4 regions of the Paenibacillus sp. MAHUQ-45 genome follow, and region 3 is predicted to be linked to each of the others. Evidence: predicted binding sites of a transcription regulator. Region 3 holds the regulator's gene; each other region holds the start of a gene.
The links. The regulator LexA, encoded in region 3, represses DNA repair genes until DNA is damaged. The targets are predictions, from matches to a motif close to CGAACATATGTTCG.
Positions count from the first base shown of each region.

Region 1: a site for LexA is predicted at 3,261-3,274, ahead of recA (recombinase RecA). Genes of this name have one in related genera too.
Region 2: a site for LexA is predicted at 1,650-1,663, ahead of AC3Y23_RS17675 (YhjD family protein). Genes of this name have one in related genera too.
Region 4: a site for LexA is predicted at 2,199-2,212, ahead of AC3Y23_RS02430 (ImmA/IrrE family metallo-endopeptidase). Genes of this name have one in related genera too.

Region 1 covers NZ_JBYUPV010000002.1:607,433-612,819, reverse strand. The annotation lists gene rny (ribonuclease Y) at 1-967, opposite strand, end outside; gene AC3Y23_RS06555 (regulatory protein RecX) at 1,271-2,008, opposite strand; gene recA (recombinase RecA) at 2,123-3,187, opposite strand; gene AC3Y23_RS06545 (competence/damage-inducible protein A) at 3,456-4,745, opposite strand; gene pgsA (CDP-diacylglycerol--glycerol-3-phosphate 3-phosphatidyltransferase) at 4,789-5,376, opposite strand.
Region 2 covers NZ_JBYUPV010000008.1:13,124-18,510, reverse strand. The annotation lists gene AC3Y23_RS17685 (AraC family transcriptional regulator) at 1-1,321, opposite strand, end outside; tRNA gene AC3Y23_RS17680 (tRNA-Leu) at 1,423-1,506, opposite strand; gene AC3Y23_RS17675 (YhjD family protein) at 1,689-2,135, shown strand; gene AC3Y23_RS17670 (hypothetical protein) at 2,234-2,452, opposite strand; gene AC3Y23_RS17665 (hypothetical protein) at 2,587-2,904, opposite strand; gene AC3Y23_RS17660 (xanthine phosphoribosyltransferase) at 3,009-3,581, opposite strand; gene AC3Y23_RS17655 (YkvI family membrane protein) at 3,823-4,941, shown strand; gene AC3Y23_RS17650 (AAA family ATPase) at 4,928-5,387, opposite strand, start outside.
Region 3 covers NZ_JBYUPV010000013.1:193,384-198,770, forward strand. The annotation lists gene AC3Y23_RS24220 (FixH family protein) at 1-8, opposite strand, end outside; gene AC3Y23_RS24225 (HAD family hydrolase) at 441-1,226, opposite strand; gene AC3Y23_RS24230 (hypothetical protein) at 1,269-1,787, opposite strand; gene AC3Y23_RS24235 (DUF896 domain-containing protein) at 1,869-2,042, opposite strand; gene AC3Y23_RS24240 (LysM peptidoglycan-binding domain-containing protein) at 2,153-2,566, opposite strand; gene lexA (transcriptional repressor LexA) at 2,895-3,521, shown strand; gene AC3Y23_RS24250 (L,D-transpeptidase) at 3,775-4,113, shown strand; gene AC3Y23_RS24255 (sporulation protein YjcZ) at 4,192-4,293, opposite strand; gene AC3Y23_RS24260 (YjcZ family sporulation protein) at 4,411-4,518, opposite strand; gene AC3Y23_RS24265 (SOS response-associated peptidase) at 4,734-5,387, shown strand, end outside.
Region 4 covers NZ_JBYUPV010000001.1:550,670-556,056, reverse strand. The annotation lists gene AC3Y23_RS02455 (glycosyl hydrolase) at 1-656, opposite strand, end outside; gene AC3Y23_RS02450 (hypothetical protein) at 746-910, opposite strand; gene AC3Y23_RS02445 (DNA-entry nuclease) at 1,046-1,480, shown strand; gene AC3Y23_RS02440 (YjcZ family sporulation protein) at 1,536-1,688, opposite strand; gene AC3Y23_RS02435 (YjfB family protein) at 1,883-2,059, shown strand; gene AC3Y23_RS02430 (ImmA/IrrE family metallo-endopeptidase) at 2,249-2,743, shown strand; gene AC3Y23_RS02425 (hypothetical protein) at 2,852-3,025, shown strand; gene AC3Y23_RS02420 (hypothetical protein) at 3,121-3,483, shown strand; gene AC3Y23_RS02415 (hypothetical protein) at 3,619-3,864, opposite strand; partial or broken gene AC3Y23_RS02410 (YHYH domain-containing protein) at 3,951-4,139, shown strand; gene AC3Y23_RS02405 (hypothetical protein) at 4,223-4,507, opposite strand; tRNA gene AC3Y23_RS02400 (tRNA-Ile) at 4,688-4,761, opposite strand; tRNA gene AC3Y23_RS02395 (tRNA-Met) at 4,807-4,883, opposite strand; gene AC3Y23_RS02390 (hypothetical protein) at 4,965-5,198, opposite strand; gene AC3Y23_RS02385 (extracellular solute-binding protein) at 5,257-5,387, opposite strand, start outside.

The DNA.
Region 1 (5,387 bases), on a different contig from region 3:
TACGGAATTTCAAGCGACCCAGAATCTTAATCAGGTCTGGATGCAAGCCGTGAACACCTACCTCGAAGGTAGCCTGCTCACCGTATTCACGAATCCGCTCGTCCACTTCTTTGCGGGATTTCTCCACCATCTCTTCAATGCGAGCTGGATGGATACGTCCATCCGCAACCAGCTTCTCAAGTGCCGTACGGGCCACTTCGCGGCGGATTGGATCAAATCCTGACAGAATAACTGCTTCCGGCGTATCATCAATAATGAGGTCAATACCGGTGAGAGTCTCCAATGCCCGGATGTTGCGGCCTTCACGACCGATAATCCGTCCCTTCATCTCTTCATTCGGCAGCGTAACAACCGAGACGGTTGTCTCCGCAACGTGATCAGCTGCACAGCGTTGAATGGCCAGCGTAATGATCTCGCGGGATTTCTTGTCCGCTTCTTCCTTCGCCTGCTGTTCGATTTCCTTGATCATTTGTGCGGTTTCGTGGCGAACTTCCTGCTCTACATTGCTGAGAATAATACTTCTTGCATCTTCGATGCTGAGATTGGAAATCCGCTCCAACTCAGTAACTTGGGTCTTGTAAATGACATCAATTTGTTGTTGGGTTTCATCGATTCGTTTCTCTTTGTTAGCTACTTGTTCTTCTTTTCGCTCGAGCGATTCCATTTTTTTATCCAGCGATTCTTCCTTTTGCAGCAAACGTCTCTCTTGTCGTTGGATTTCGTTCCGACGTTCACGAGTTTCTTTCTCAGCCTCGGTACGGATTCTGTGGACTTCGTCCTTAGCTTCCAATACCGTTTCCTTCTTCAGCGCTTCTGCCTCTTTTCTCGCGTTTTCCACGATGACTACGGCTTCTTTCTCAGCGCTTGAAATTTTAGCTTCTGCAAGGGATTTACGAATAAAATAACCGAACCCAAAGAATAATGCAGCTACAACGAGAACGACAATGATCCAGGCCCATGTTGGCATCTGTTCACCTCCTCGTTGGTTCCTCCAAGGTATGCCTTGGGAATTTGTGCAGTTGTTCAACTATCCGTTTCATCACCATACAAAAAACCGGTAACCTCACCGATTGCCATACTGCACATGCTGCACATGCACACTGCCCGCCATATACGGCGATTACATATCATATGAGTTGTATGCGAATCGCAAAAAGATTCACCCTTTTTGGGAAGGAAAAAGGTTTCTTGCTTTTGCCGATTCATGTTATATTTTATTATTTATAAAAAGACATTGTCAAGAGAGCCGATACCTTCACTAAAGTCAAGTCTAGTAATCCATGAAGTAGGAATCCTCTTCTTGCCCTTCTGCATTCTCTTCCTGGAGCAAAGTATTGATCACCTGCCGCACCATTTCTCCCGGAAAACCACGTCTCATAAGGAAAGCACCTGTCTTGCGCCTTTTGTCGACGACTTCCCCGCGAATCATATTCCACTTCTTGCGTCCTGTCTGGAGCGCACTCGCCAATTCGTCCTCTGGACTGATATTCTCCAGCGCTTCCGCGATCAGTGACTTGTCGATTCCCTTCTCTCGCAATTCCTGGCGAATCCATAGTTTGCCCTTGCGTTGGTTCGTGAGGCGCTGCTCCGCCCACTGTCTGGCGTATAATGGATCATCAATAAAACGTTCCTCCTGCAGCCGCTGCACCACTTCCGCAATAATAGTCTCTCCTATTTCCTTCTGCCGTAAACGGCGGGCCATCTCCTGCGCAGTTCGCGGCTTGCGTTCCAAATAACGAAGACCTTCTACATAAGCGCGCTGGCGCTCATCCGCTAATACAATCTCCTCCAGATCGGCCTTGATAAATGAATTACCCGTGATCATCCGGTATTTAATCATGACATCTTCATGAACGGTCATCGTATAAGGGCCGAAATGAATGATATAGCGGTGATCCGACTTCTTCTGTCGCTCCACCCGTGTGATCTCAAGTAACCCATCCTCCGGAAAATCAGACAACGCCTGTTCATCCTGCTCTTCCGGCTCCGAATCAAGTTGTATAACCATGCTGCTTGTCACCTCATTACCAATATCGTATACATATACCAACCTCAGATTATGAAAAGACACCCTGTTATGTCGTTCACAGGGCGCCTATCCTTAGCGAATATTCAATTCAGACTATTCGATTTCCATCAGCAGATTCTCTTCTTCTTCCTTCTCTGCCGCAATTTCAGATTCACTTGGGGAAGCCACAAGCGTCGATAGATTGCTGGCTTCACGAATCTTGTTCTCAATCACGAGGGCGATGTCCTCATGCTCCTTCAGGAACTGCTTAGCATTCTCCCGACCTTGGCCAAGACGTTCGCCTTCATAGGAATACCAGGCACCACTCTTGTTTACGATATCCATCTCCGTACCGATATCCACAAGACTGCCTTCCTTGGAAATTCCCTCACCGTACATAATATCTACATCTGCCTGCTTGAACGGAGGTGCTACCTTGTTCTTCACAACCTTAATTTTCGTCCGGTTACCCACAACATCGTTCCCCATCTTGATGCTCTCTACGCGACGTACATCAAGGCGAATGGAAGAATAGAATTTCAGAGCTCGACCGCCAGGAGTCGTCTCAGGGTTACCGAACATAACACCGATCTTCTCACGAAGCTGGTTAATAAAGATTGCAATTGTGTTCGATTTGTTGATCGCACCAGACAGTTTACGCAAAGCTTGGGACATTAGACGAGCCTGCAGACCCACGTGAGAATCACCCATGTCGCCTTCAATCTCTGCCTTTGGCACCAAAGCTGCCACGGAGTCAACGACAATAATGTCTACCGCTCCACTGCGAACAAGTGCTTCAGCGATTTCAAGCGCCTGCTCCCCTGTGTCCGGCTGTGAAAGCAGCAGTTCATCTATGTTCACGCCCAGCTTACTGGCATATCTTGGGTCAAGTGCATGTTCCGCATCAATAAATGCAGCTTGTCCCCCAGCCTTTTGCACTTCTGCAATCGCATGAAGCGCAACCGTGGTCTTACCGGAAGACTCCGGACCGTATACTTCGATGATACGCCCCTTCGGAAATCCGCCAATCCCCAATGCGATATCTAACGCCAAAGCTCCGCTGGGTACCACTTCCACTTGCATGTGGGTGGATTCGCCCAGTTTCATTACAGAACCTTTACCGAATTGCTTTTCTATTTGACGAAGCGCCATCTCAAGCGCCGCACGACGATCTGACAACCAGACCACTTCCTTCACTGTTGTTTATAATATACATAATAACGTGTTTTGAAGACCTTGCCAAGCTTTTTTTCGAACATACATTCGTTTTTTTTAACTTCCGGCCTACCTCTCCCTTTTATTGTAAGCCCCCTTCCGGTTGCACAAAATAAGAGCATCGCGGCCGGGAGAATGCATCTCCCCATGATTATCAAACAAAAAACCGCGGCATAGAATGCTCTGCGCCACGGTTCTTCCGTATGTTTCAATTATACAACGTCTTCCAAAGTTATGACAAGTCGGAGCCTTCCAGCGGAGTCTCCACCTTGCGCTCTTCCAGTCTGCGCCAAAGGCGGTACAGCAGTGCTTTTACGGAACGCAAACGGATATTCTCTCGAGTACCCTGTAAATTCAGCTCGTACACTTCCGTCTTCCGGTTCCGCTCAGCAATCCCGATAAAGACGAGTCCCACCGGCTTGCGCTCAGAATATCCTGGTCCAGCCACACCAGTAACTGATAGCCCGAAATCACTGTCTGCAATCATTCTCACCTGCTCAGCCAGCACCTCGGCAACCTCGCGGCTGACGGCGCCAGGAGCATTGCTGCCCTCCAGAAAATCGCTTGGCACGTTCAGCAGCTTCTTCTTGATGTCGTTGGAGTAGCAAACAATCCCCCCGGCGAACATCGAAGCACTGCCGGGAATGTTCGTAATACTCTCCATCAGGAGGCCGCCAGTGCAGCTCTCCGCCGCACTCAAAGTCAGCCCTGCATCCGCCATCCAGTCCACAATCAGCTGTTCCAGCGGCACGTCAATGTTCGCATACATGTGTTCCGGAAGAATATCCTTGATCTGCTTTTCCAGAACATCCAGCTTCTTCAAGGCATCATGCTCGGAAGGAGCCTTGGTCGAAATGCGGACCGTCACTTCGCCCTCCTTGGCATATGGAGCAATCGTTGGATCGGTCTGATTGCGGATCAAATCAATCAGCTTGTCCTCCAGGAGCGATTCACCGATACCGGCAAACTTGAGCATTTTTGAGTAGAGCGGCATTTCGTCCGTCAACGCATGCTGCAGCAGCCATGGCTTGGCCTTGTCCGTGAACATTGGCTTCATTTCACGCGGGGGGCCAGGAAGGACGATATAATATTTATTCTCATGCGCCAGGGCTATGCCCACCGCCAAGCCAATCTCATTAGGTAGCGGAGTAGTGCCTTCAATAATCAAAGCCTGCTTGCGATTGTTCTCTGTCATTACAATCTTCCGTGCGTCAAAAAAGCGCTGTACATGGTCCATGGCCAGTGTATCGATATGCAGACCACGGCCCAGTGCCGCGGCCAGAGCGTCTTTGGTAAGATCGTCTTCGGTTGGACCAATGCCGCCGGTGAAGAGGATCAGGTCCGCACGGCTCTGGGCAATTTCGATCGCTTGCTGCAGGCGGCTGCTATTATCGCCGACCACCGTTTGAAAATAAACATCGATTCCTAGTGCAGCAAGCTCTGTCGATAGGAACTGGGCATTGCTGTTGACGATCTGGCCGAGCAAAAGCTCAGTGCCGACTGCGATGATTTCTGCTTTCATAGCGGGCTGACGCCTCCTGAATTATAGAATGGACCGTTCATTATTATGCTTTATGGAGCTGCAACAGATCCTTGTTCTTGACAAAATAATCGATTCCCGAATAAATCGTGATCAACGTTGCGGCCCAGATCGCGATATCGTCGACCGGAATGCTGATGAACTGGAACGGGAAATTGTTGAGCAGCAGCAGGGAGATGGCGACAATCTGAACAATCGTCTTGATCTTGCCCCATTTGCTGGCGGCCACTACCTTGCCTTCAAGCAGCGCAACCTGACGAAGCCCGGTTACTGCAAATTCGCGGCTGATAATGACAATGGCAATCCAGGAATCGCATCTGCCCAGCTCCACTAACGAGATAAGCACAGCGGTAACCAGCAGCTTATCCGCGAGCGGATCAAGCAGCTTGCCAAGATTGGTGACCATATTATATTTCCGGGCGATATAGCCATCTATTCCATCCGTACTGGCTGCCAGCAAGAAAATCACCGCCGCCACCAAATGGTTAACAGAAAGCTGGAATGAGCCCCAGTGTATCGGCTCTGGATAGAAGCTATAATCCACCAGCAAAAAAAACATCATAATAGGGATAAGACAAATACGAGCAAGCGTGATGCGGTTGGGCAAATTCACTGAAGTTCCTC
Region 2 (5,387 bases), on a different contig from region 3:
AATGGATCTGCAGATCGTCGTACAAAACTGTACCTGCGCGCTTTCCCCAAACCTCAAATCCCCGTGGCAGAATGTTTAGAATAAGCAGACCACCTTGCCTGATTGAAAAAGGAATCTTCCCCCGGATGGCTTCAACTTTCTTATCGTAGCGGGCGAGCCAGCTCTCCGCTTCCTTATCCCGGTCCAGAAACTCTGCAATCCATTGCAAGTGCTCTCTCCAGCTTACGGAATGCCAGGGCAAGAACAATACAGGTGCTATCTGCCGAAGCTTCTCTTTCTCTTCATCAGGAATCATTTCATCCAATGCAATAATCCGATCAGGCTCAGCCCGCCGTAAGGCTTCTCTATTAAATTCGTAGTCATGCCCCAAAGGCACCTTGATGTCAAAGCGGTATTTCTTGCGGTAATCATCACTCCAGGTCTGGTCGATTGGAGCAGCGTATGGAATAATTTGCAAAGTGAGCAGTTGCCCGATATTAGGCCAGCTGTATGCAGCTACTTTGCTGGTTCGATTCGCGATGTAGATCGTTGGGGAGATTCCAACATGCTTTTTAAACTGGCTGCTAAAATATTGCCGGTCCCTGTAACCAACCTCCTCCGCAACTTTTTGCAGGGATTGCCCTTCGTCCAGCAAGCTTTTAGCCTGATTTGTGCGAAGCTCAGTCAGATAATCCATGGCACTTTGACCAAATCGATCTTTGAATGATCGCATGAAATAATACCGGCTCATACCCGCAAGCTCAGACAAATAATCGACCGTAATTCCTTCTCGAAAATGACCATTTATATACATTCGTACTCGATCCAGTGCAGCCTCGTGTTGACCTTGGTTCTTGAACAACAGATGCAAGAGCTCCTGAAATCCCGCCTGACTGACAAAGCGGTCCGCGACATCGTCAGTATGCCAGTGAAAGATTATTTTCTCACAAAGAGACTGTAGCAATGTGTCTGCATTCACGCTTACCCGCGCCAAATCGGGCAGTATCCGTCCCTGCTGAGCACCATATCTCTCGGGAGCAGCTGTTTCTACATGAAACCAATACAGTACTTGATCCCCATCTAAATCGTAAGTAGTTTCCACTCGCTGCCCCGGCATCACGATATAAACGGTATGAGGGAATAGCGAGTATAACATGCCATCGATGACGATATTGCCATGTCGCTTTGCTGCAACAACAAGTACATAAGTAGGAGAAGTTTCGTACAACAGACGGTAAGTCGAACGCTCCGTTTCTCGGAAACAATCATCCAACCTGATCCAGACGCGACTGAGTAGTTCTTTATTGTGCGGCTCTTCCTCGCGTTCTTGAAGCGGAGTCATTTCCACTCCTCCTTATTTTTGTTATATCTGTGTTGTTTCGATTATGCAAAAAGCTCTTGAATTGTCACAAGGACAAATTCAAGAGCTCATTGATTAATTAATGCGGTCGAGAGGACTCGAACCTCCACAGTATTGCTACCACACGGACCTGAACCGTGCGCGTCTGCCAATTCCGCCACGACCGCATATTATGAAGTCCACATTCTCTTGGACACAAGAGATATCTTACCATGCGAATGGGATTATCGTCAACTACTTTTTTATTAATGTTGTCACCCAACATTTTCTGTATAAATATTGCTTTTATTAGCGGGAAAGATGTATAATGAGAACAAAGGTTCGCATACTATAAATGAGGTGATTTATAATGGCGACTACTAAGAGTAACAACTCCAATCTAACCGAAGAAATAACCAAAGATGAACTGTCCCTTGTCAGAAGCTACTTGCTGCTAACATTTATCCATAAAGTATTTGAACGCGATTGCCGGGTCATCGGCAAGAGCGGGCTATTCAAGACACCTCAGCTCTATGTAGAGCTGGTATCCGGTGGGGCCAAGAAGGCCTCAATGATGCTGCAGGAGGTTAATCGTGAGCTGACTTCACGCCATTTGAAGATCAACACCGTCCGCCAGGACCAACGTGGTGTAGAAGCACAATACAATTGCAGAGGGTATATCGGAGAGATGAATATCCTCTGGCCTGGTTTTCGCAGAGAGATGATGCTACGTATGCGTGCCTATCTCGGACTAACTACAGAATCCCCCATTGTTTCCCGAGAAGAAAGTGTGGTGCAGTTAGCATTATCTATATAATCTCATGGAATTCCTCAGTAACCTTCATGGAACTCCCTGGAACACAGAACAGCTCCCCGCCAGAATGATGGTCAGGGAGCTGTTTTGGTTATGCATTTTTATATATTATCGGGATCTCTTCTCGGTTCTTTGGCAGGCTGAATCAAGTAATTCCGATCAAGCTTGACCACATTTCTGTTGGGGCGGCGAATCATCACTTGAGACTCGTCCCACGCCAGTACGATTCCTCTAATATCGTTACTGGCAATGCCGTCGCGTACCACACGTACTTTCTCACCAGAGATACGGTAGGCATTTAGCTCTTCATCACTAATCATGCTCGTTCCCCCTTCTACTATAGCTAATCTGAATTTCTCTCTATAGCTTATCCGAATTCCTGTCATAACAAAGACCCAAATGAGAATTCACCTGGGTCTCTTAATCGCAAATTCGTTATTCCTATGTCTGTTCCTTATATCAGCGCTTCATTCTTCTCAAACCAAAAATCGAGAACTTTAGCGGACATCACACGTTGTTCCAAATACTCTACCTGATTCGCCGTAAACTTCTCTCTCCAGGCGTAAGTCAGTTCTTCACACAAGCTTGTAATGGTCAACAGCTCCGACCAAGCTACATAGCGTTTGTACCAAAAAAACTGAGGATGTTCAATCATATAGGGGTACAGATCGTCAAACTCCGTATGTTTGCAATCCAGTGCACGCTCGAAGTGTTCCTTGGCCTCGGTTAATTTATCAATAAAAAATTGCTCTGTCACCGGTTCTTTCCCCATTGTGACGCCTCCTCTCCTATGTCTAAGCTTTATTATAAAGGAAAAACCATAGGGTGAAAAGAAGATGTTTGGAAAATAGGCTTGTATTTTGTTGCCACTGCCTTCTAGTCTTCGAAGACAACCGTTCCTTCATTTAAGGAACTGATCCGAACTAGGGATTCCAGAGTAATACCCTGTTCACGGATGGTGCGCGCTCCTGCCTGGAAGCACTTCTCCACAACAACTCCAAGTCCGACTAATTCTGCGCCGGAACGTTGAATAATTTTGATTAACCCTCGCGCCGCATCTCCATTGGCGATAATATCATCAATAAACAGAATCTTATCCTCTGGGGAAATAAATTGACGGGAAAGCATAATGTCGGTAACAATTCCCTTGGTAAACGAAGGGACTCTCTCACACAGCGCATCGGGATCGGCCAGCAGTGTTTTTTTGCGACGTGCAAAGACGAGCGGCACATTCATAACCAAGGCGGTGGCAAATGCCACGGCAATTCCGGAGGATTCCACGGTTACTATACGAGTAATTCCGCTATCGCTAAATCTCCGGGCAAACTCCCGTCCCATCTCCATCGTCAACTCCGGATCTACCTGATGATTCAATAGCGCATCCAGCTTAAGCACTTGATCCGAAACGACGATACCTTCCTCCAAAATCCGCTTTTTCAACACTTCCATGACTTTGAACCTCCAATACACTTATATAATCCATATCCTCCAGCGTAATCCATACAAAGGAATCCGTTAGAAGTCATGTCCTTCTGTTCCCCATCATAACCTGTACTATACAGAGTACACAAGGCAATCCTGCAATCCGCTGCACCATCACCGTTCCAAAATAGCCACTACACAAGGCACCTCTGTTGTGATACACCCAGCAAGCACCTAACAGAGGATCCCAAAAACAAGGAGGAAAGCTGTGAAAACCCATCTTCGAACCTTACAGATCGCATTCACTTATATTGGCACTATCGTAGGCGCCGGATTTGCCACCGGGCAAGAAATCCTCCGCTTCTTTACCCGTTACGGCCATTGGGCGCTGATTACGATCCTGTGCTCTGCTATACTGTTTATTTGGCTTGGCACCAAAATGATGCTGTTAGCCCGGCGGATTAGAGCGGATTCCTATGAGGATTTCAATAGGCACCTCTTTGGCGAGCAGACAGGCAGTATTATCAGTCTGTTCACCATGGTGATTCTGATCGGCGTAAACAGTATAATGCTTGCCGGCGCGGGGGCCATTTTTCAGGAACATTTGGGCTTTCATTATCAGGCTGGACTAATTCTCACTATACTAGGATCTTATCTGCTGCTGACACGGGGCATCTCTGGCATTCTCCACATGAACAGTACAGTTGTTCCGCTCATGCTCGCTCTTTCACTGATTATTGTAATTAATACGGTGCATCAGCCGGGCGCTGGACATTTCTTGTTTCTCCAGACGGACGCCAGCACGTTCTCTGCTTGGCTATCCCCACTGCTGTATACGGCTTTCAATCTAGGAATGGCTCAGGCCGTTCTTGTACCACTTGCCCGAGAGACAGATGACGAAAAGGCACTGCTGCGGGGCGGCATCCTAGGCGGGGCTGGAATAGGCCTGTTACTGCTGGCGGCACATTTCGCCATGAGTTCGCAAATGCCAGGGATCATGCAGTATGAAATTCCAATGGGCAGTATTGCTTTTCGGCTTGGGGCCGTGGTTCAAACGATCTATCTGCTGCTAATTTTCCTTGAAATCTTCAGCACATTCGTAGCGGATATTTACGGTGTTACCGCGCAACTAAAGCAGAGACTACCCTTATCCCAAGATCTTATTATCGCTTTGCTCATGTTAACCTGCTACCTCTTTAGCCAGTTCGGATTCAGTTCTCTCTTGTCAGTGTTCTATCCCATTTTCGGCGGTCTAGCACTTGTATGGGGATTCAAGCTGATACGCACCCCCATCTCCCCACCACCAGAAGGGCCGCGGCCCGAATCTGGCAGAGATGAGGCTTCTTTAGCCAAGCTAAAACCGGCTCCCCGAATTACACGGAAATAACGGCAGCTGAAGGAATCAGCTTCCCCACAGCCTCTGCGACATGACGGTGACAGGTCATCATTACGATTTGTCGGGTGGCCGACAGCTCGCCAAGTAAAGAGAGCGCAGCATGCAATCTCTGTTCATCAAAGTTAACAAAGAGGTCGTCGAACAGTAACGGAAGACAGGCTTGACGAGCCATCGTCTCCGCCAGTGCCAGCCGCAATGCCAGATAGAGTTGCTCTGCAGTTCCACGGCTCAGCAGTCCGCTGTCCAGCAGCCCCGCTGTCCGATGCTCCGCTTTGAGCTCTTTATGACCCAGTGTCATTACTACTCTAAGGTACTCTCCTTCAGTCAGCTTGTTGAAATAGACCGAGGCCAGCCGCAGCACCTGCGGCTGTTTCTCCTGCTCGTAGATTCTCCGCGTCCTGCCGATGAGTTCCGCAGTAATTGCGGTCACTGCATAC
Region 3 (5,387 bases):
TTCAACATTTGAAGCCCTCCTGATATAATGGTTATCCTATTACTAGAGTTGCTATTTAAGATGAGTTTAAGATACGAACTTAAGGCTTGGCGTCACTCCAGTGAAGCTTGGACTTTCGGTCGTTGTTGTCTCCAGATTTCTTCTGTTTAACCGCTAGTAGCGGTTGAAATCCGGAAACAAAGACGAGCGCTTCGCTCCTACAGTTCCAATCTTCCCCTACGTTCCTTCTCGCTTTTTGTTAATCTCTTTTGTTCATCTTAAATAGAATCAAACATTGCTGCATGGAGCCCTAGGTGTAATAATTCTCTTTCTATTATACACATTATTCTCATTTTTTCAGGAAGGAAAGCCTGTTTTATCAACATACTAGTAATAGAAAAAGCCGCCTCATCCGTAGGAAACCTACTTCAGAAGACGGCTCTATTCAAAAAATAAGTTCCTTACAGAGTTTGTACCAACGGCAGAAGCTCCGCTAGATGCCCGATCTCATAGTCCGGCGTAATCGCCGGATCTTTTTCCTTACCGGTACGGTTAATCCAGACGGTCGTAAGTCCCGTGCTCAAGCCGCCGAGAATATCGGTTGTCAGTTTATCACCGACCATGACTCCCTGCTCCGGTGTGATATCAAGCAGGCCAAGGGCATGCTCAAAAATCGAAGTATCCGGTTTGCCTTTACCAAAACTGCCGGAGATCACAACATGATCAAAATAAGGAATCAGTTCCGGTACTCCATCCAGTTTCTCCTGTTGAAGTGCAGGACAACCATTGGTTAGCAACAGTAGTTTCACTTGTCCGCGCAGTTGATCCAGTACCTGCAATGTCTCTTCATACATATAAGGACGGCTGCGGCGTTCGGCTGCAAACTTGGCTGCGAGCGTCTCAGCAAGAACCTCATCCTCTACACCTAGCGACGCCAGTCCCCGGCGCCAAGACTCTTTGCGGTAAACCGGTGCCAGTTGCTCCAACTGACGGAATTCAGGCTGTTCACCAGCGCTAAAGTTAGCCCAAAGCGCTTCAAACGGATTAATCCCAATCATTTTGGTAAACGGAAAGGTCTCATAGGACTCATACAAACCCCTGGCTTCCCTGCGTACAGCAGCTTCCAACTCATGGGGATCCACAGCGTCTCCTGCAGCCTCACAAGCAGAGCGAAACGATTCCTCTACACTGCGTTCATCCCAAAGCAGCGTATCGTCCAAATCAAAAAGTACAGCGGTAATCGGCATTTAAGTAACTCCCTCTCCCTGAAGTGAACTGCTCTCTATTGTTTACAATTGCTCTACCGGAATGTTGTTGACCTTACCGAATTCTTGCAGTCGTTCGCCCATCGCAGCCGTGTCATAACGGTTAATCAGCTTGGAGAACACCCACGTGGTGCGTTTGCCTTTATACTTAATCGTGACAGCACTGCGAGAAACTGTGATCTTCTCAATATCGGTAGCAGGCAGCCAACGTTCGCGGTTGAATTTGATAGTGGACAATCTGTTCCGCTCTACCTTCAGGTAAGGACGACGGAAATACAGCATAGCTGCCAGCAGCAAGTACAACCCCACGCCCAGCCAGTGCATGAAGACGCTTCCTCCACTTTGATCCAGTGTACCGATGAGCCAATAAAGCACACCTAGTGCAACGAGAACAACGGGCAATACGATATTGCGCCCCTTGAATACATCGCTAGTCTTTGTACTGGAAGCCGAGGATTGAATGGCATCCTTCCCTTGTTTCTTTCTTTGCTTATTGAGTTGCTGTGAATTGCGTTGAACCATTCTTTCCCAAGAACGGGCCATGTCTCTTCCCCCTAGTCATCCTGAAATATCTATGAAAAGAAACAGAGGGTTCATGTTAAGCCTCTGCTCCTTGTTCAACGCTTATTTATCTACGAATTCAATGTTGTCCAGTTGGGCACGGAAATTGCGGCGAATGTTGCCCAAGTAAATTTCACGGAGCTTGGCGCGCTCAGCCAGTTCTTCTTCATTCAGACCCTCGTTCTTCTGCTTGTGTGCCAGTTCATTAATTCGTGCAATCAATTCATCTATATTCAATATTTTCGCCTCCCTAATAAATTCATTCTAACTTTGCCATGAGAAAAAGAGCTTGTCAAGGTTTACCCCCTGCAAGCTCTCTAATGTTCCTATCTCTGAACATAAAGTTGTTAAAATAACGGGACTGTTAAAACGTCTCCTGCATGAATAGTGCTGTCGGTCAATTGGCTCGATCGTTTAATTCCTTCTATATATACAGCTGTCTTCATATTGGTCGGCTTATATCTAAGAGCGATGCTCCAGAGAGTATCTCCTTGTTCAACCACAACCCTCTTCTCTTGCTTCGCAAGATTAACAGGTCCAGCAAACACATTACCTACTACTGTAAAGCCCGCAACAATCAGCAGCAGAAAAAGAGCGATCTTATAGAAGTTAAATGTTCTGATCAACTGACTTAATCCATTCGATAGCACATTGGTGATTTCTTGAATTCTATTTATTAGTCCAGAACCTAAAGTTTGTCCTACAGAGCTAACTTCTGTGTCCTTGTCATAGATGCTATGGTATGTACTGTACTTTAACATAATTCATCATCCTCCAAACACTTGTTCTTACTTGCAAAATCAATATAACACGAACATGTGTTTTGATCAATACTATTTTCGAACAATTGTTCCCCTCTTATAAAATCCCCTTTCTGAGTGAAAAAAATGCTCTTGATGTGCTCATCTCCCTTGCCGTTCTTGCGTATTCCTTCGACATAGAGGCCGATTATTGAAGATATCATTCTCCTTCCTGTTCTCATCCTTGTTCCCTTCTCTTAAACTATCGATAACGTTAGAACTTATGTTTGTGCGAACGGCAGTTCTATGTTATAATTTTCCCAAACATTACTATATGGGGTTGATTCTGATGTCAAAGATTTCGAGTCGCCAGCTGGCGATCCTGGAATTTATACGTAACGAAGTCCGCAGCAAGGGTTATCCTCCTTCCGTACGGGAAATCGGAGAAGCTGTAGGCCTCGCCTCCAGCTCCACGGTACACGGTCATCTGGACCGCCTTGAGAAGAAAGGCCTGATCCGCCGGGATCCGACAAAGCCGCGTGCCATTGAACTGCTTGGCCAGGAAGACTCGGAGAATGTCCATCAATTTGCCCAGACGATCACTCGCGTTCCTGTAGTAGGGAAGGTTACCGCCGGGGTACCTATCACCGCAACAGAGAACATCGAGGACTATTTCCCGCTCCCAACACATTATGTTGGTGACAACAAGGTATTTATGCTTTCTGTTCTTGGTGACAGTATGATCGATGCTGGCATTATGAACGGCGATTATGTCATTGTGCGCCAGCAGCAGACCGCAGACAATGGTGATATTGTTGTCGCTATGACTGAAGATGATGAAGCTACCGTTAAGACTTTCTATAAGGAACGTGATCATATTCGCCTCCAGCCGGAGAACCCGTCCTATGAGCCACTTCGCCTGAATCGGGTAAGCATTTTGGGTAAAGTCATCGGATTATTCCGGGATGTCCACTAATCTATCATTAATGTCTCTATTAGAAGACTGTTCCGTTCAGCGGTGCAGTCTTTTTTCTGTCTAAACTCTTTTCCCTAACTCGAATAAAGAAGCAAGAATTCAGAACAAAACTATCGCGATAGTTTGCGTCAAATAAGTACTGAGGTATCCTCTGAGTTTAGATAGGGCCACACTTTTTTTATTTTTACTCACGATTTCGGATTAACGGCACCCTTGCTCCGCACATATCCTAATTTAAAGGAGTGCTGATCCCATGCCCAATTACCGAATTGTCGTCGATTTAACACAACGAATGCTGTATTTGCTGGATAACAATACTGTCGTCCGAGGTTACCCTGTCGGAATCGGAACGATGCTAACCACAACACCAGAGGGAGAATATACGATCATTAACAAACAGCCTAATCCCGGAGGTCCATTCGGTGTGTTCTGGATGGGACTTTCCAAGCTGCATTATGGCATTCACGGGACGAATGACCCCTCCTCCATTGGACATCTGGTCTCGCACGGATGCATTCGAATGTTCAACCAAGATGTACTGGCACTTGCTGCGCTGGTTCCAATTGGGACGCGGGTGACTATCCGGCGTTAACCGCCTGGTACTGGATGATTTGACGTGCAAATAGCCGTCAGACGGTGTCTGGCGGCTTGGTCATGGGGATAATTCAAATTACAGCAAGAAAGATCTAGAGATAATAACTAACAAGATGAAGAGAACCAAGATTGCAGCAGTAGATGTGCCAAGACCATATCCTCCAGCAAATTCACCCATGAGTAATTCCTCCTTTTCTATGAAGACACCAGGATTTGCAGCGACAAAAGATCGGCCCTTAGGAAAGGGAGATTTCTTCTCCGCTAACTTAATGCCCGAATAGTCCAGGCCCCTTGATTAGATCCAGCAAATACTCAAAATGATTACAAGCAGAATGTAAAGCACCAAAATCGTTCCTGTTGACGTAAAAGGACTAACTACTGGTCCACAATGTTCTGCACCCATGTGAATTCCTCCTTCAGATTAATGACTACAGAACAGAATATGTAACAGTATCCTACTGAGTTTGGGCAAACCGGAAAAGAAATGTACTCCTGTGACGAAGGTAAAAGCTTACCTTTGAGGGGACTTAGAAGGTCCACACTAAGATGGATCTTATTTATTTCTATCGGGGAAGTATAGTACACTGGTAACAAACCAATGTTCGGAGGATTCTCATCATGTGCGGACGTTATACCATTACAGTCTCTATAGAAGAACTAATGCTGAGGTATCTTACGAATGATGCCAGCATCCTTCATTATGCTCCCAGATATAATGCCGCTCCCATGCAGCATATTCCGGCTGTGATTCACACAGGTACCGGCAACCGAATCGGTGAGCTTCGTTGGGGCCTTGTTCCATCATGGGCGCAGGACGATAAGATCGGCAGCAAAATGATCAATGCCCGTGGGGAGTCTTTATTGGAAAAAGCCTCGTTCAAGAAACTCGTTGCCTCTCGGCGGTGCCTGATCCCTGCAGACGGCTACTATGACTGGAAAAAGGTAGACGGTCGCAAGCAGCCTATGAGAATTGGCATGCGGGACGGCAGTATTTTCTCAATGGCTGCTCTATATGATATATGGCTGGACCCGAAAGGCGAGAAGCTGGCCACCTGCACGATTATCACGACCACACCTAATTCATTGATGGCTGAAATTCACGATCGTATGCCTGTTATTCTGCGACCGGAAGACGAAAGCGATTGGCTCGGACGGGACAACCATGATGTCCAAAATTTATTAAAGCTGCTTAAGCCTTATGATTCTGCCAAAATGAGAGCATACCCCGTAGCCCCTGCAGTCGGCAATGTCAAAAATGATTATCCTGAACTA
Region 4 (5,387 bases), on a different contig from region 3:
GTCTTTGTGAAATAATCGAACATCAGATTCCAAAGTGTGATGAACTTGCTCTTGCGTCCCCACCAGAACCACCCGCCGTTCATCTCATGATATGGCCTCCATAGTACAGGAACGCCAGCATCGGCTAACTTGTGCAAAGACAAGGCAACATCATCGAGATCGGCGAGCAATGCAGCATTCTGGGGAGTGCCAGGGGTTACGTATTTATCGAATTCTGCATTACTCAGATTCATAGATACATTTGACCAAGCCGGAGCTGTTCCAGGCAAATGAGCATGATAGGTCAGAGCTACAATTCCCCCGGATTGATACCAGCGGATTGCACTGGCGACTACCCCGTCTCTTTGGCTGCGGATCAGTTCAGGCGACTGGTTGTTGATGGCCCCCAGTTCATAACCATGAAGCCCGGCATACTGTCCCCCAGTCGTCTTCAGCTTGTTATTGAATTCATCCGGGCTTTCGAGATAATCATGCTGTCCGTTAATAATTCCCGTGCCTTGCAAAGCATATAACGTCCTCAGAAGCGTCCGGGCAGGAGCCGTCAAATCCGGATTAGCCGGGGTCATGACCCAATTCCGGAACGCCGTCTGCCACTGTACATCGTTTACCAGCCGTGATGCCGAATCCAACAGCTGCCATAGCATCCCTTGTTCCACTAGCCCTCACCACCCTAGTACTTGTGGTACATAGTATGAAAAGGCCCTGCACAAGGACGCGGCCAATGTACAGAACAAAGAGCCTGTCTTTAGAATCTGCTGTTTCTCTGCTCGATTTTGTCAGCAATATACAAATCCAGTGCCCTGATCCCGCGAGTTGCCAGCTTAATGAACAGGATAAATGCATACACTCCACAACCCAAAAAGAACAAATAAAACAGCAGACCAAAGATTCCAAAACCCGTCATCATCACAAAGAACCCCTCCATCACATAGATTTACAAGCATATATAAGTGGCTAACGCCACACCTTCTCCTAATTATAGAGAATCGCGCTATAATTCGAAATACGCTATACTGATTGAATCGCAGAAAAAGGAGGAGCAGAAGTGAAGTTACGTAAATTAATCGGCAGTCTCATCATTGTTGCACTGCTAGCTCTAGGTTCTTACTGGTATGAAGAGGACGGACAGTTCCCGCCATCATCCCCATCCGATTCTGAAATTGTTCAGTTGGTCTTTCCCTCGGATCGTTATCCAGAGACAGCCAAGCATATTCAGGAAGCCATTGCAAAAGGTGAGTCCGCCATATGTACAATCGATCGTGAGCAAGCAGAGAATAACCGCCGCCTCTCTTTAAAGGGCGTTCCTACCAAAAAGGGCTACGACCGCGACGAATGGCCGATGGCGATGTGCAAGGAAGGCGGAGAAGGCGCAGATATTAAATACATATCGCCAAGCGACAACCGCGGTGCCGGAAGTTGGGTTGGCAATCAGTTGGAAGGATATGCGGACGGGGTTCGTGTTGAGTTTATGTTCCAGTAATGAAATAACCCCCGCCCGGCCAAGGCCAGGGGGGGAACAGTCCGATAAGGCTAGCCTAGAACAAACAGGCTTTAGTGATAATAACCAACAGAATGAAGAGAACCAGAATAGCACCTGTAGAAGTAAAAGGACTTACACACGGAGAGACGACAGGAGCTTCATTTACCGGACTAACATTTCCACAACCGCAACCATATCCTGCACCCATTTAAATTTCCTCCTTAGAATGATGAATATTGAATACAGCTCAGAATATGTGAAATTCCGCCTGAAGGTATGGGCCAACAGGTAAAGAAATGCGTGACAATTATATCAAGGCCTTGACTGAACAATTGTTGTGCATCCTGCCTGCTTATAAAAAAGAATATCCCTGTCGATATAGCTTATAGGAGGAGGTGCGATATGGATATTGCAGCATTATCTACTTCAATGAGCCAAGCATCCTTGGCCCAGGCCGTGGGTATACAAGTATTAAGTATTGCTAAGGATCAAGCAGAAACTCAGTCCCAGAATCTGGTGCAAATGCTTGAACAAAGCGTTCATCCGAACTTAGGAAAAACACTTGATATTCGCGTCTGAATGTTTTATGCTAGTCTTCACAAGAACATTAGTTCCCTTTTCTAAAATTTCAAAAGGCATCAGGCGGAAAGCAGACCCCTGCTTTCTCCGCCTTCCTGCTTTTTCACAGCCCTTCGGGCTTTTCTTTTGGTCAATAATACGAACATACGATCCTATAATGAGGTGGATAAAGTGAAATCTTACTATCAAATGACTGTTTTGGAAAAATGGACAGAGGATTTATACAACAGACTCCAGATAAAGCAGCCTTCGCAAATCTCCATTGAGTATATTTCAGAGCGCTTGAATATCTGGGTTCATTACCTCGATGTTAGAAGTAAGGCTGTTGAGGCATCCGCCGGAATGTACAGCATGTTCATTGATAACCGTCTGCCAGCAAGCATGCAGCGCCTGGAGTTTCTTCACGCTCTCTGCCATCTGCTGCGCCATTCCGGCAGGCGTACGCTGATGCCCGCGATCTTCACTCAAGATCAGGAGGATGAATCCGACCGCTTCATTCTGTATGCCTCCATGCCATACTCCATGATCTCGCGCCTGCCATTGCCGGAGCATCGTGGAGAGGCCATCCGTTACCTGGCAGCTATGTTTCAAGTCCCGAATGAACTGGCTGTCCAGCGGATCGATCAAATACAAAGACGCATATTTCAAGGCCAACTGCTTGCGGTTATGTCCCCAGCAAATTAATCCCACTGATATTCAGTCCGACTCGCGGGGATAATACCAATAACTGAATCACCAAGCCGTTAACCGCCCCCTGTTGCATGGCAGAATGATCTCATTGGAGGAATCCCTATGGAAGCCACTAAAATCATTGCCTTATTAATGTCCCATCCCGAATACAATGTTGATGCAGTACACCCCGAGATACCTGATTTTGTGGGAATCGAAACGATTGAAGTGGATCACGAGACCCAGACCTTCTCTATTCTGCTGCAAGAACCCAAGGAAGATGGTGTAATTCTATAAGACCTGTATGACCATGGATCGCCTCCGGCTGATGGTTGTTATACCAATCATAATATGGGTATAATTGACACAGACTAATTTATGGGGGCAACTTAATGGATAAAGGAGTACGTCAGAACTTGCAAGCTGCAGTGGCAAAGAACGAACGTATCAACCTCGTTTTATTGAATGGCGGGAACCTGCAGGGCACAGCGGAAGCCTTGACCTACCGAATGATCAAGATACAGACGGAGGAAGAATCACTCTGGGTTCCGATTACGGAGATCGAGAGCGTGTCCCATACATTGCAACCAAATATAACCGGTACCCCGGTAGATCAGGAAGCTAGCAGAGAGAAAGCCAGTCAAATCACAATCAGCCGCATCCAAGAAGCGATATCTCAAGAAAATAACCCCAGGCAACTAAGAGCCTTGGCGGAGCTTCTAATCACGTATCTGGATAAGAAAATCTACGATTAACTAATTTTACCGACACTACGCTGTAAGCAGACATCATACAATGTCCATCCTACCCATACATAGGCCTGACTACATCAAAGCACCTCGCCTTATCGGCAAGGTGCTTATTTTGTGGCATTCTACAAGCCACCCCCATCACTTAGCTATTGCTCTTAAAACACCCGTCAACCGCTTGATTCCCTCTGTTCCTGCCCAGCCTCCCGCGCTCGCCAAAATCACGTTATGAAACAACTTCATGGCTATGGAATACGCCATCGTTCCGACCACGATCTCCAAGACAATAAACCGTAGAATATCACCAGAGGTTATAATATATACTTTAAACTCCTGATTATGCAGCATGGGCTCACCATCCACCTCTAAAGCTTTTATGTAACCCATATGCTTTCACCAGATTGTCTGATTCCTGTCAACATTTTCCTAATATTATAGTAATATTTACCTAGTTCTGCTAGACTATATCTAAAATATTACTCAATCAGGAGGATTTTCGCGTGAAAAAAGTAATACTCCCGCTATCCCTATCAATAATTCTGTTACTCACACCTGCGCTGGCCAGTGCCCACCAAGGTCGGACCGATTCAAATGGTGGTCACTATTGCCGCACAAACTGCGAGAAGTGGGGATTGAAAAAAGGAGAGTACCACTATCACAGCAGTGGATCTAAAAAGAAAAAGCACTGATTCTGTGCAACTCTGGCACCTCAGTAAATGAAATTAAATGAGTTGCCAGGGCCCGATTAATCGCTTAATAAACGTAGCTCGTCTTTCTCTGGCTCTTTTCCTAATTTTGAATTAATTTTATGTAATTGTTCTATGATCTCGGATAAACCGATGAAAAACATCCCCGAAACAAGACCCGCAGCCCAATATAACAGGGTCAAAGACCACAGTTGTTCATATGTCTCACTATATAGGCCCACATTCTCTCTCCCAAACATCAAACCAAGAATAAACCCTGCTGCTATAATAACAATCCCTATCCAGGTAAGCACGCCAGAAATTTTTTTTTCTCTTTCCAACATATGAATCACCACCTTTCCAATAGTTATATTTTACCACATACGCAACAGGCATCTATATTTCTTCGAGGAAAAATGTGATGCTTTACTATTAGATCAACATTATTACTAAGCCTTTTTTAGTTATGCAAAACTTATAAATAAACAGCAAAAAACCCTTACAATGTAAGGGTTTTGGCGAAGTGGGCCCTGAGGGACTCGAACCCCCGACCAATCGGTTATGAGCCGACCGCTCTAACCAACTGAGCTAAGGGCCCGGATCTAAAATATCCGTATTTAGGAGTGCTGAGGATGAATAAGATTGGTTGCGGGGGCAGGATTTGAACCTGCGGCCTTCGGGTTATGAGCCCGACGAGCTACCGGGCTGCTCCACCCCGCGTCAGTCATTAAATTCAAACAGCGACAATAATTAATATACATTATATAGCACCTATAAGTCAAGAGAATTTAGAAAAACTTCTCAAGGGAGGAAACGCACCCCGTACTTTCCCTTGCGGGAGCGGTAAATTTCCACGAAACGCGGATCATGATAACCGTAGATCCATCCGTCTTGCTCTAATCGTTTGGCCAGACATCCAGCCTGAAACCGGGTCCGGAACAGCTTGGCGAAGTATATCCAGTTCATGATGTATTCGACTCCTTTGTCGGCATAATAATGGGATTCCTTCATGAGCTTATCATACCCAGTTTTCATAAAATAAGCCGCCGGGACCCCCGGCGGCTTTAAAGCTTTTATTTGGAATAACTACAGATTAATTCCTTACAGCACCTTGCGTAATCCAGCCATCCTCCAGATCGAAGGTGGACGAGGGCGATTTTCTCAGCTTCTCAAGCATCTTGTTGCCCTGAGACTCCCAAGTTTTCAGAGCTCGATCTACGGATT